2 linked regions of the Actinomadura rubteroloni genome follow. The protein of the gene in region 2 binds, or shares a complex with, the protein of the main gene of each other region. Links are inferred from orthologs where the notes say so. Each region holds a gene or a part of one and is shown on either strand. Other genes may lie near its edges.

The links. Proteins that work in one complex are often made in the same cells at the same time.
Region 1: the proteins of mfd (region 2) and uvrA are in contact, whole or in part, in a crystal structure (PDB 4DFC), measured with the Escherichia coli proteins. The link is inferred for Actinomadura rubteroloni from one-to-one orthologs.

Annotation. Positions count from the first base shown.
Region 1 is NZ_MTBP01000006.1:172,188-177,165, reverse strand. What follows is about bases 734-4,094. They hold uvrA (excinuclease ABC subunit UvrA), read left to right. Parts: upstream 734-1,056; coding sequence 1,057-3,894; downstream 3,895-4,094. Other genes in these bases: BTM25_RS28830 (Rieske (2Fe-2S) protein), read left to right, coding at 3,932-4,094; BTM25_RS28845 (GNAT family N-acetyltransferase), read left to right, coding at 734-881. In the rest of the region: BTM25_RS28850 (MBL fold metallo-hydrolase), read right to left, coding at 1-53; more of BTM25_RS28845, read left to right, coding at 285-733; more of BTM25_RS28830, read left to right, coding at 4,095-4,360; excinuclease ABC subunit UvrC, read left to right, coding at 4,440-4,978. UniProt on the Escherichia coli protein: The UvrABC repair system catalyzes the recognition and processing of DNA lesions. UvrA is an ATPase and a DNA-binding protein. A damage recognition complex composed of 2 UvrA and 2 UvrB subunits scans DNA for abnormalities.
Region 2 is NZ_MTBP01000001.1:1,734,915-1,740,556, forward strand. Bases 1-4,025 are described here. They hold mfd (transcription-repair coupling factor), read left to right. Parts: upstream 1-315; coding sequence 316-3,825; downstream 3,826-4,025. Other genes in these bases: BTM25_RS07675 (class I SAM-dependent methyltransferase), read right to left, coding at 1-124; BTM25_RS07685 (SurA N-terminal domain-containing protein), read left to right, coding at 3,858-4,025. Also shown: more of BTM25_RS07685, read left to right, coding at 4,026-4,493; BTM25_RS07690 (MazG family protein), read left to right, coding at 4,496-5,449; BTM25_RS07695 (NADP-dependent oxidoreductase), read left to right, coding at 5,531-5,642. UniProt on the Escherichia coli protein: Couples transcription and DNA repair by recognizing RNA polymerase (RNAP) stalled at DNA lesions. Mediates ATP-dependent release of RNAP and its truncated transcript from the DNA, and recruitment of nucleotide excision repair machinery to the damaged site.

The sequences.
Region 1 (4,978 bases), on a different replicon or contig from region 2:
AGCTCGCGGACGCCGGGCGCGCCGCCGACCGCGACGTCTCCGGTGTAGGTCATCGTCCCTCCCGTCGAGGTCCCGTGGCGGACAGCGCCCATCCTCGCGCATCGCCCGCGCCGCCGCGTCCCCGGCTGCGTCCCGTTCGCGGCGTACGGTGCGGAAAATCACGCGCGTCCGGTGCCCGAGCGGAAGAGAGCGTTCCAGCGGTGTGAGAGATCGTTCCCCGGGAAGTGCGGTGGGACCGCCGTTAATGGGTCGCGACTCGGGAGGCCGCTGTGCACGATGGGGGAATGGACGCCGCACCGCTCACCGACCGGCCGCCCGAACGGATCGTGCTGGACGACCTCGTCGTGCGCCGCTGGCGGCCGTCCGACGCCGGCGCCCTCGACCAGGCCGTCAAGGAGTCCTTCGCCGAACTGCACGAGTGGATGGCCTGGGCGGCGGACCTGCCGGCCGAGGCCGACCACGCGGCCTACCTCGCCGAGCGGGACCGCCTCTGGGCCGACGGGACGGAGTTCGCCTACGGGATCTTCGCGGCGGGCGGCGACCGGGACGGCGCTCCGGTGCTCGGTGGCACGGTCCTGCACGTCCGCCCGCCCGTGACGTGTGAGATCGGTTACTGGGTCCACTCCGCCTACACCGGCCGGGGCATCGCGACCCGGGTCGCGGCGGCGCTGGTCCGGGCGGCGTTCGCCGACCCCGGCGTCGAGCGCGTCGAGATCCGGTGCGACGCGGCCAACGACTCCAGCGCCTCGGTCGCGCGCCGGCTCGGGTTCCTGCTCGAACGGACGGTCGAGCGTCCGCCCGCGGCCCCCGGCGACACCGGCCGCGACCTGTGCTGGCTGCTCACCCCCGACGACCTGCGGGAGGGCCGGGCGCGGCTGTGACGGGACGAGCCCCGCGCCCGTTCCGGTGGCAAGTGGTGTTCGAACACGTGTACGGTCGAAATGAAGCGGCCGATGCCGCTGTTAGCTATGGCGGGGGAGTCTCTCCTCGCCGCCGTGAACGGGACGCGCGCCGACGCGCCGTCGGCGCCCCACCAGAGAACCGGAAGCCACCGCCGTGCATGACCGACTCATCGTGCGTGGAGCACGCGAGCACAACCTGAAGGACGTCTCGCTCGACCTGCCGCGGGACGCCATGATCGTGTTCACCGGGCTCTCCGGCTCCGGGAAGTCGAGTCTGGCGTTCGACACGATCTTCGCCGAGGGGCAGCGCCGGTACGTCGAGTCGCTGTCGGCCTACGCCCGGCAGTTCCTCGGCCAGATGGACAAGCCGGACGTCGACTTCATCGAGGGCCTGTCCCCGGCCGTGTCGATCGACCAGAAGTCCACGAGCAAGAACCCCCGGTCGACCGTCGGGACGATCACCGAGGTCTACGACTACCTGCGCCTGCTCTACGCGCGCATCGGGCACCCGCACTGCCCGGTGTGCGCCCGTCCGATCAGCCGCCAGGCCCCGCAGCAGATCGTGGACCGTGTGCTGGAGCTCGGCGAGGGCACCCGCTTCCAGGTGCTCGCGCCGGTGATCCGGGGCCGCAAGGGCGAGTACCTGGAGCTGTTCCGGGAGCTGCAGTCCAAGGGCTACTCGCGGGCGATCGTGGACGGCGCGACCGTCCGGCTGGACGAGCCCCCGACGCTCAAGAAGCAGGAGAAGCACGACATCTCGGTCGTGGTGGACCGGCTGTCGGTCAAGGAGTCCGCGCGCCAGCGCCTCGCCGACTCGGTGGAGACCGCGCTCGGCCTGTCCGGCGGCACGATCGTCCTCGACTTCGTGGACCTCGCCGAGGACGACGAGAACCGCACCCGGATGTACTCCGAGCACCTCTACTGCCCCTACGACGACCTGTCGTTCGACGAGCTGGAGCCGCGCTCCTTCTCCTTCAACTCGCCCTACGGCGCCTGCCCCGACTGCACCGGCCTCGGCACCCGCATGGAGGTGGACCCGGAGCTGGTCGTCCCCGACCCCGAGCTGTCCCTCGCCGACGGGGCCGTCCAGCCGTGGTCGGGCGGGCACGTCAGCGACTACTTCCTGCGGCTGCTGGCGGCCCTCGGCGACGCGCTCGGCTTCGACCTCGGGACGCCCTGGCACAAGCTGCCGCTCAAGGCGCGCCGGGCCGTCCTGAACGGGCACGAGACGCAGGTGCACGTCCGCTACAAGAACCGGTACGGCCGCACCCGGTCGTACTACACCGCGTTCGAGGGCGTGATCCCCTACATCCAGCGCCGCCACTCCGAGTCCGAGAGCGACTCCAGCCGGGAGAAGTTCGAGGGCTACATGCGGGAGATCCCGTGCCCGACGTGCGAGGGGGCCAGGCTCAAGCCGTACGTCCTCGCCGTCACGATGGGCGGCCGGTCGATCGCCGAGATCGCCGGGATGCCGATCGGGGAGTGCGCGAAGTTCCTGCTGTCGCTGGAGCTGAACGAGCGCGAGAAGCACATCGCCGAGCGCGTGCTGAAGGAGATCAACGCGCGCCTCGGCTTCCTGCTGGACGTCGGCCTGGACTACCTCACGCTCGACCGCGCGTCCGCGACGCTGGCGGGCGGCGAGGCGCAGCGCATCCGCCTCGCGACCCAGATCGGCTCCGGGCTGGTCGGCGTCCTGTACGTGCTGGACGAGCCGTCGATCGGCCTGCACCAGCGCGACAACCACCGGCTCCTGGAGACGCTGCTGCGGCTGCGGGACATGGGCAACACGCTCATCGTCGTCGAGCACGACGAGGACACCATCGCCGCCGCCGACTGGATCGTGGACATCGGCCCCCGCGCGGGCGAGCACGGCGGCGAGGTCGTCGTGTCCGGCACGGTGGAGGACCTGCGCGCCAGCGAGCGGTCCCTGACCGGCGCGTACCTGTCGGGCCGCCGGACGATCGAGAGGCCCGAGGTCCGCCGCCCGCGCCAGAAGGGCCGCGAGATCACGGTCAAGGGCGCGCAGCAGAACAACCTGCGCAACGTGGACGTGTCGTTCCCGCTCGGCGTGCTCACGGCCGTGACCGGCGTGTCGGGCTCGGGCAAGTCGACGCTGGTCAACGACATCCTCTACAACTCGCTGGCCAAGCAGCTCAACGGCGCCCGGACCGTCCCGGGCAAGCACCGCCGCGTCACCGGGATCGACCAGCTCGACAAGGTCGTCCACGTCGACCAGTCGCCGATCGGCCGCACCCCGCGCTCCAACCCGGCGACCTACACCGGCGTGTTCGACCACGTCCGCAAGCTGTTCGCGCAGACGACCGAGGCCAAGGTGCGCGGCTACCAGCCGGGCCGGTTCTCGTTCAACGTCAAGGGCGGCCGGTGCGAGAACTGCTCCGGCGACGGCACGATCAAGATCGAGATGAACTTCCTGCCGGACGTCTACGTGCCGTGCGAGGTGTGCCACGGGGCGCGCTACAACCGCGAGACGCTGGAGGTCCACTACAAGGGGAAGACGATCTCCGAGGTCCTCGACATGCCGATCGAGGAGGCGGCGGTGTTCTTCGAGCCGATCACCGCGATCCACCGGCACCTGAAGACGCTGAACGACGTCGGGCTCGGGTACGTCCGGCTCGGGCAGCCCGCGCCGACGCTGTCGGGCGGCGAGGCGCAGCGCGTGAAGCTGGCCGCCGAACTGCAGAAGCGCTCGACCGGACGCACCATCTACGTCCTGGACGAGCCGACGACCGGCCTGCACTTCGAGGACATCCGCAAGCTGCTCGGCGTGCTGAACGGCCTGGTGGACAAGGGCAACACCGTCCTCGTCATCGAGCACAACCTGGACGTGATCAAGACGGCGGACTGGATCGTCGACATGGGCCCCGAGGGCGGCTCGCGCGGCGGCACCGTCGTCGCGACCGGCACCCCGGAGGACGTCGCCCGCGTCGAGGCCAGCCACACCGGCCAGTTCCTCGCCAAGATGGGCCTCTGATCCCGTTCCGCGCCCCGCGTGCAGGATCATGTGTCCCATGAACGACGATGTGACGGCCGGGACACCGGCGACGCGGCGGACGGTGCTGTGCGGCGCCGGGGCGTTCGGCGCGGCGGCGGTGCTGGCGGGCTGCGGCCCTAGCGACGACAAGCCCGCCAAGTCCGCGACCGAACTGCGCGGGACCGAGATCGCGAAGACCGCCGAGGTCCCGGTCGGCGGCGGGGTGATCAACCAGCAGGCGAAGCTGGTGGTCACCCAGCCGACGGCCGGGACCTACAAGGCGTTCGACGCGACGTGCACCCACCAGGGCTGCCTCACCGACAAGGTGACGGGCGGGGCGATCCACTGCCCGTGCCACGGCAGCGAGTTCAAGATCGCCGACGGGTCGGTGCAGCACGGGCCGGCGAACCGGCCGCTGAAGGAGTACCCGGTGCAGGTCAAGGGCGACGCCATCGTCGTCGCCTGAGCGCGGAGTCCGGCGGGCCGCTCCCCGGCGGCCCGCCGGGGAGCCGCGATTGTCGGCGGCGCCGACTACGCTTGCGAGCGTGGCAGATCCGGCGACCTACCGACCCGCACCGGGATCCATCCCCGAGGATCCCGGCGTCTACCGCTTCCGCGACGCGGGCGGGCGGGTCGTCTACGTGGGCAAGGCCAAGAGCCTGCGGTCCCGCCTGAACTCCTACTTCGCCGACTTCGCGGGCCTGCACCCGCGCACCCAGACGATGCTCCAGACCGCCGCCCGCGTGGACTGGACGGTCGTCGGCACCGAGGTCGAGGCGCTCCAGCTCGAATACTCCTGGATCAAGGAGTTCGACCCCCGGTTCAACGTCCGGTACCGCGACGACAAGTCCTACCCCTACCTCGCGGTGACGCTGAACGAGGAGTTCCCGCGCGTCATGGTGATGCGGGGGGCCAAGCGCCGGGGCGTCCGCTACTTCGGGCCGTACTCGCACGCGTGGGCGATCCGCGAGACCGTCGACCAGCTCCTGCGCGTCTTCCCGGTGCGGACGTGCAGCGCGGGGGTGTTCAAGCGGCAGCACCAGCTCGACCGGCCGTGCCTGCTCGGCTACATCGACAAGTGCTC
Region 2 (5,642 bases):
GCCCGGCGCCCCAGCCGCAGCCCGCCTCCAGGATGTGCAGCCGGGCCAGCGGCCGTTCGGCGGCGTACTGGCGGGCGCGTTCGGAGAACAGGTCGCCGTCGCTGTCCGATCGGAGTTCCGTCACAACCTCGCAGCGTAACCATCCGAATGCATACTGTCCGGTCTTTACTCCTTCCCAGCGTGCCTCTGAGCCGGGAGCGGCGGACGGCGCCGCGCAGGACGTAGGGTGGAAGGACACCGGAACCCGTCGGGTTTCCGGTTTTTCGTGCTGCGTTGGCGGTACGTTTTCCGTGATTCTGGGACGATCTGTAAAAGATGACGCTTTCTGGACTGGTTGACGTCGCGTGCTCCGACCCCGGGCTGAGCCGCGCCCTGGCGGACGTTCGGACCGACCGTGAGATCGTCGCGCCCCCGGCGCTGTGGCCGGTGCTGGCGGCGGCGCTGGCGCGCTCGGCGGGGGACGGGGTCGTCCTCGCCGTCACCGCGGGCGGACGCGAGGCCGAGGATCTGGCCGCCGCGCTGACGAGCCTGCTCGAACCGGGCCGCGTCGCGCACTTCCCGTCGTGGGAGACGCTGCCGCACGAGAAGCTGTCGCCCCGCTCGGACACGGTCGGCCAGCGGCTCGCGGTGTTGCGCAGGCTCGCGCGCCCCGACGCCCCCGACCTCGCCGACGACGACGAAGGACGCGGCGGCACGCTGGACGTCGTCGTGACGCCCGTCCGCGCGGTCCTCCAGCCGATCGTCGCGGGCCTGGCCGACCTGGAGCCGGTCCGGCTGCGCGCGGGCGACGCCGCCGACCTGGACGACACCGTCCGCCGTCTCGTGGACGCCGGGTACCACCGCGTCGACCTCGTGGAGAAGCGCGGCGAGATCGCGGTGCGCGGCGGCATCCTCGACGTGTTCCCGCCCACCGAGGAGCACCCGCTGCGGGTGGAGTTCTGGGGCGACGACGTCGAGGAGATCCGCTACTTCAAGGCCGCCGACCAGCGGTCGCTGGAAGTGGCGCGCGGCGGGCTGTGGGCGCCGCCGTGCCGCGAGCTGCCGCTGACGCCCGACGTCCGCGAGCGCGCCCGGAGCCTCGCCGAGGAGCACCCGGCGCTCGCCGAGGTCCTCGGCCGCATCGCCGACGGGGACACGGTCGAGGGGATGGAGGCGTTCTCGCCCGTCCTCGCCGAGCGCATGGAACTGCTCACCGACCTGCTGCCGAAGGGCTCGGTGCTGCTGGTCTGCGAGCCCGAGCGGATCCGGACGCGCGCCGCCGAACTCGTCCGCACCAGCCAGGAGTTCCTGGAGGCGAGCTGGGTCAACGCGGCGGCGGGCGGCGCCGCCCCGATCGACCTCGGCGCGGCGGCGTTCCGGACCCTGGAGGACGTGCAGCTCCACGACGAGGCCCTCGGCCTGCCGCGCTGGACGGCCACGACCCTCACCCCCGGCGAGGACGCGCTGCGCCTCGGCGTCCAGCCCGCCGAGGCCTACCGGGGCGACACCGAACGCGTCATGCCCGACCTCAAGGGCTGGATGGACGGCGGCTGGCGCGTCGTGCTCGTCACGCAGGGCGCCGGCCCGGCCGGACGGCTCGCCCAGCTCATCGGCGAGGCCGGGATCGGCTCGACGCTCGCCGAGGTCCACGCCGAGCCGCGCCCGTCCGTCGTGACGGTGACGACCGGGCTGCTGGAGCACGGGTTCGTCTGGGAGTCGCGCAAGCTCGCCGTCCTCACCGAGACCGACCTCACGGGCCAGCGGTCGTCCACCAAGGACGCGCGGCGGATGCCGTCCCGGCGGCGCGGCGGGGTCGACCCGCTGCGGCTCCAGGTGGGGGACTACGTCGTCCACGAGCAGCACGGCGTCGGCCGGTACGTCGAGATGGTCAGCCGGACGGTCCAGGGCGCGACCCGCGAGTACCTGATCCTGGAGTACGCGCGCGGCGACCGGCTGTTCGTCCCGACCGACCAGCTCGAAGAGCTCACCCGCTACGTCGGCGGCGAGGCGCCCAGCCTGCACCGGCTCGGCGGCGCGGAGTGGCAGAAGGCCAAGTCGCGGGCGCGCAAGGCCGTCCGGCAGATCGCGGGCGAGCTGATCCGGCTGTACTCGGCGCGGATGGCGAGCCCCGGGCACGCGTTCTCGCCGGACACGCCGTGGCAGCGGGAGCTGGAGGACGCGTTCCCCTACACCGAGACGCCCGACCAGCTCGCCGCGATCGACGAGGTCAAGGCCGACATGGAGCGGCCCGTCCCGATGGACCGGCTGATCTGCGGCGACGTCGGCTACGGCAAGACCGAGATCGCGGTGCGGGCGGCGTTCAAGGCCGTCCAGGACGGGTCGCAGGTCGCGGTGCTCGTCCCGACGACGCTGCTCGTCCAGCAGCACCTGTCGACGTTCGCCGAGCGGTTCGGCGCGTTCCCGGTGACGGTGAAGCCGATCAGCCGGTTCCAGACCGACGCCGAGATCAACGAGACCCTGCGCGGCCTGGCCGACGGGTCGGTGGACGTCGTCGTCGGCACCCACCGCATCCTGTCGGCGCAGACGAAGTTCAAGAACCTCGGCCTGGTGATCATCGACGAGGAGCAGCGGTTCGGCGTCGAGCACAAGGAGGAGCTGAAGCGGCTCCGCACGCAGGTGGACGTGCTGGCGATGTCCGCGACGCCGATCCCCCGGACGCTGGAGATGGGCCTGACGGGCATCCGCGAGATGTCCACGATCCTGACCCCGCCCGAGGAGCGGCACCCGGTCCTGACGTTCGTCGGGCCGTACGAGGACAAGCAGATCGCCGCCGCGATCCGCCGCGAGCTGCTCCGCGAGGGGCAGGTCTTCTTCGTCCACAACCGGGTGCGGTCGATCGACCGGGTCGCGGCGAACCTCGCGCAGCTCGTCCCGGAGGCGCGGATCGGCGTCGCGCACGGCCAGATGAACGAGCATGAGCTGGAAAAGGTCATGGTCGACTTCTGGGAGAAGAACTACGACGTCCTGGTCGCGACGACGATCGTGGAATCGGGCCTGGACGTACCGAACGCCAACACCCTCATCGTGGACCGCGCCGACATGTACGGGCTGTCGCAGCTCCACCAGCTCCGCGGACGCGTCGGACGCGGCCGGGAGCGCGCCTACTCCTACTTCCTGTACCCGCCCGAGGCTCCGCTGACCGAGACCGCGCACGAGCGGCTCTCGACGCTGGCGCAGCACACCGAGATCGGCGCGGGCATGTACGTCGCGATGAAGGACCTGGAGATCCGGGGCGCGGGCAACATCCTCGGCGCGGAGCAGTCCGGGCACGTCGCGGGCGTCGGGTTCGACCTGTACGTCCGGATGGTCGGGGAGGCCGTCCGGGACCTCAAGGAGGGCGGCGGCGTCGCCGAGATGCCCGACACCAAGGTCGAGCTGCCGGTGGACGCGCACCTGCCGCACGAGTACGTCCCCGGCGAGCGGCTGCGGCTGGACGCCTACCGCCGCATCGCCGCGATCACCTCCGACGACGAGATCGGCGAGGTGCACGACGAGCTGAAGGACCGGTTCGGGCCGCCGCCCGTCCCGGTGCTCAACCTGCTGGAGGTCGCGCGGTTCCGGGCGCTGGCGCGGCGCGCGGGGCTCACCGAGGTCGCGCTCCAGGGGACGTTCGTCAAGTTCGCCCCGGTCGACCTGCCCGAGTCCCGCCAGGTGCGGCTCCAGCGCCTCTACCCCAAGAGCCTGCTGAAGACCACGGCGAACACGCTGCTCGTCCCGGCGCCGAAGACCGCGCCGCTCGGCGGGCGCCCGCTGCGCGACCAGGAGCTGCTGGCGTGGGCGACCGACCTCGTCCAAGCGCTGTTCCTGGAACCCGCGCGGGCCTAGGCTGGCGCACTGGACCCGAGAGGATGTGGCCTGTGAGGTTCGTGAAGTCCGCCGGTGCGGTCGTGCTCGCCGCCGGGACGCTCGCCGGGTGCGGGGGATCGCCGGTCCAGGCGGGCAGCGCCGCGATCGTCGGCGACCAGCGCATCACCATCGCGTCGCTGGACCGGGACGTCCGGGACTGGCAGCGGCAGTTCCGGGACAACGCGGTCGCGAACGCGCTGAAGGAGCAGTCGGGCGGGAGCGCCGACGACGCCGTCCGGCAGGCGCTCGGCACGCTCGTCCGGATCCGCGTCGCCGACCAGACGGCCCGCCGCGCGGGCGTCGCGGTCACCGAGGGCCGGACGGACGCCGTCGTCGCCGGGTTCGACCGGCAGTCCGGCGGCGCCGCCGCGATCACGCTCGCCAACGGGCTCCCGGTCCGTTATATCCGGGACGTCGCGCGGTTCTTCGCCATCCGCGACGCGCTCGCCGCCCGCCTCCTGCCGCCGCGCGTGACCAGCGCGCAGCAGGTCATGGACGCGCGGCAGCGCGCCGAGGGCGCGATCAGCGCGGTCGCCGCCGGGATGACCATCAAGATCAACCCGCGCTACGGGTCGTTCGACCGCGCCCACGGCATGATCGGGCCGGTCACGACGCGGCTGTCGGGCACCGAGCGGGGGCTCGGCTGAGCATGGCGCTGCTGCTGCTCGCGACGAGCCACCGCGTCGCGCCCGGCCTGCTGACCTGGCGGGGCTGGGAGGCGCTGCGCTCGTCGGCGCGCGTCCTGACGCGTCCCGGGCATCCGCTGCTGCCGTCGCTGGCGGACGCCGGGGTCACGGCCGAGGAGGTCGCCGACCCGTCGGCCGCCGCGCTGGTGGCGTCCGGCCGCAAGGAGACGACGCTGTGGATCGCCGCGCAGGACGGCGACGAGCGCCTCCTGCGCGACGTCGGCACGCTCGTCCTCGCGGACCCGCTGGACGTCGAGGTCGTCCACGGCTCCTACGACCTGCCGGGCGCGCGGCTGCTCGATCTCGTCGCGGTGATGGACACGCTGCGCCGCGAATGCCCGTGGGACCGGGAGCAGACGCACGAATCGCTCGTCCCGTACCTGCTGGAGGAGTCCTACGAGGTCGCCGACACCGTCGCGGACGGCGATCTGGCGGCGCTGCGCGAGGAACTCGGCGACGTGCTGATGCAGGTGGCGTTCCACGCCGTCGTCGCCTCCGAGCGGACCGACGAGACGGCCTTCACGATCGACGACGTGGCCGGCGGGATCGTGGACAAGCTCGTCCGGCGGCACCCGCACGTCTTCGCCGACGTCGCGGTGTCGGGCGCGGACGAGGTCAACGCCAACTGGGAGCAGATCAAGAAGGCCGAGCGGGAGGCGAAGAGCGGCGCCGAGGCCTCCGTGCTGGACGGCGTCCCGATGGGACAGCCCGCGCTGACGCTCGCCGCGCAGCTCCAGCGCCGCGCGGCCCGCGTGGAGCTGCCCGAACCGGAGTACGGGTTCGCGGCGCCGGAGTTCGGGGCGCGGCTGTTCGCGCTGGTGCGGGAGGCCCGCGCGGCCGGGCACGACCCGGAGGCCGAGCTGCGGGAGGTGGCGCGGGCGTTCGCCGGCCGCGTCCGCGAGCACGAGCGCGATTAGCCCGGCGGTCCCACCGGGTAGGGCGGGGCGGCACGTTTTTCCGCTCAGTGGATCGGGGGACCACCCATGCGAGTTATCGCCGTGTCCGAATACGGTGCCACGCCGTCCGTCATGGACCTGCCGCTGCCCGAGCCGGGGCCGGGCGAGGTCCTGGTCAAGCTCGTCGCGGCGGGCATGAACCCGGTGGACTGGA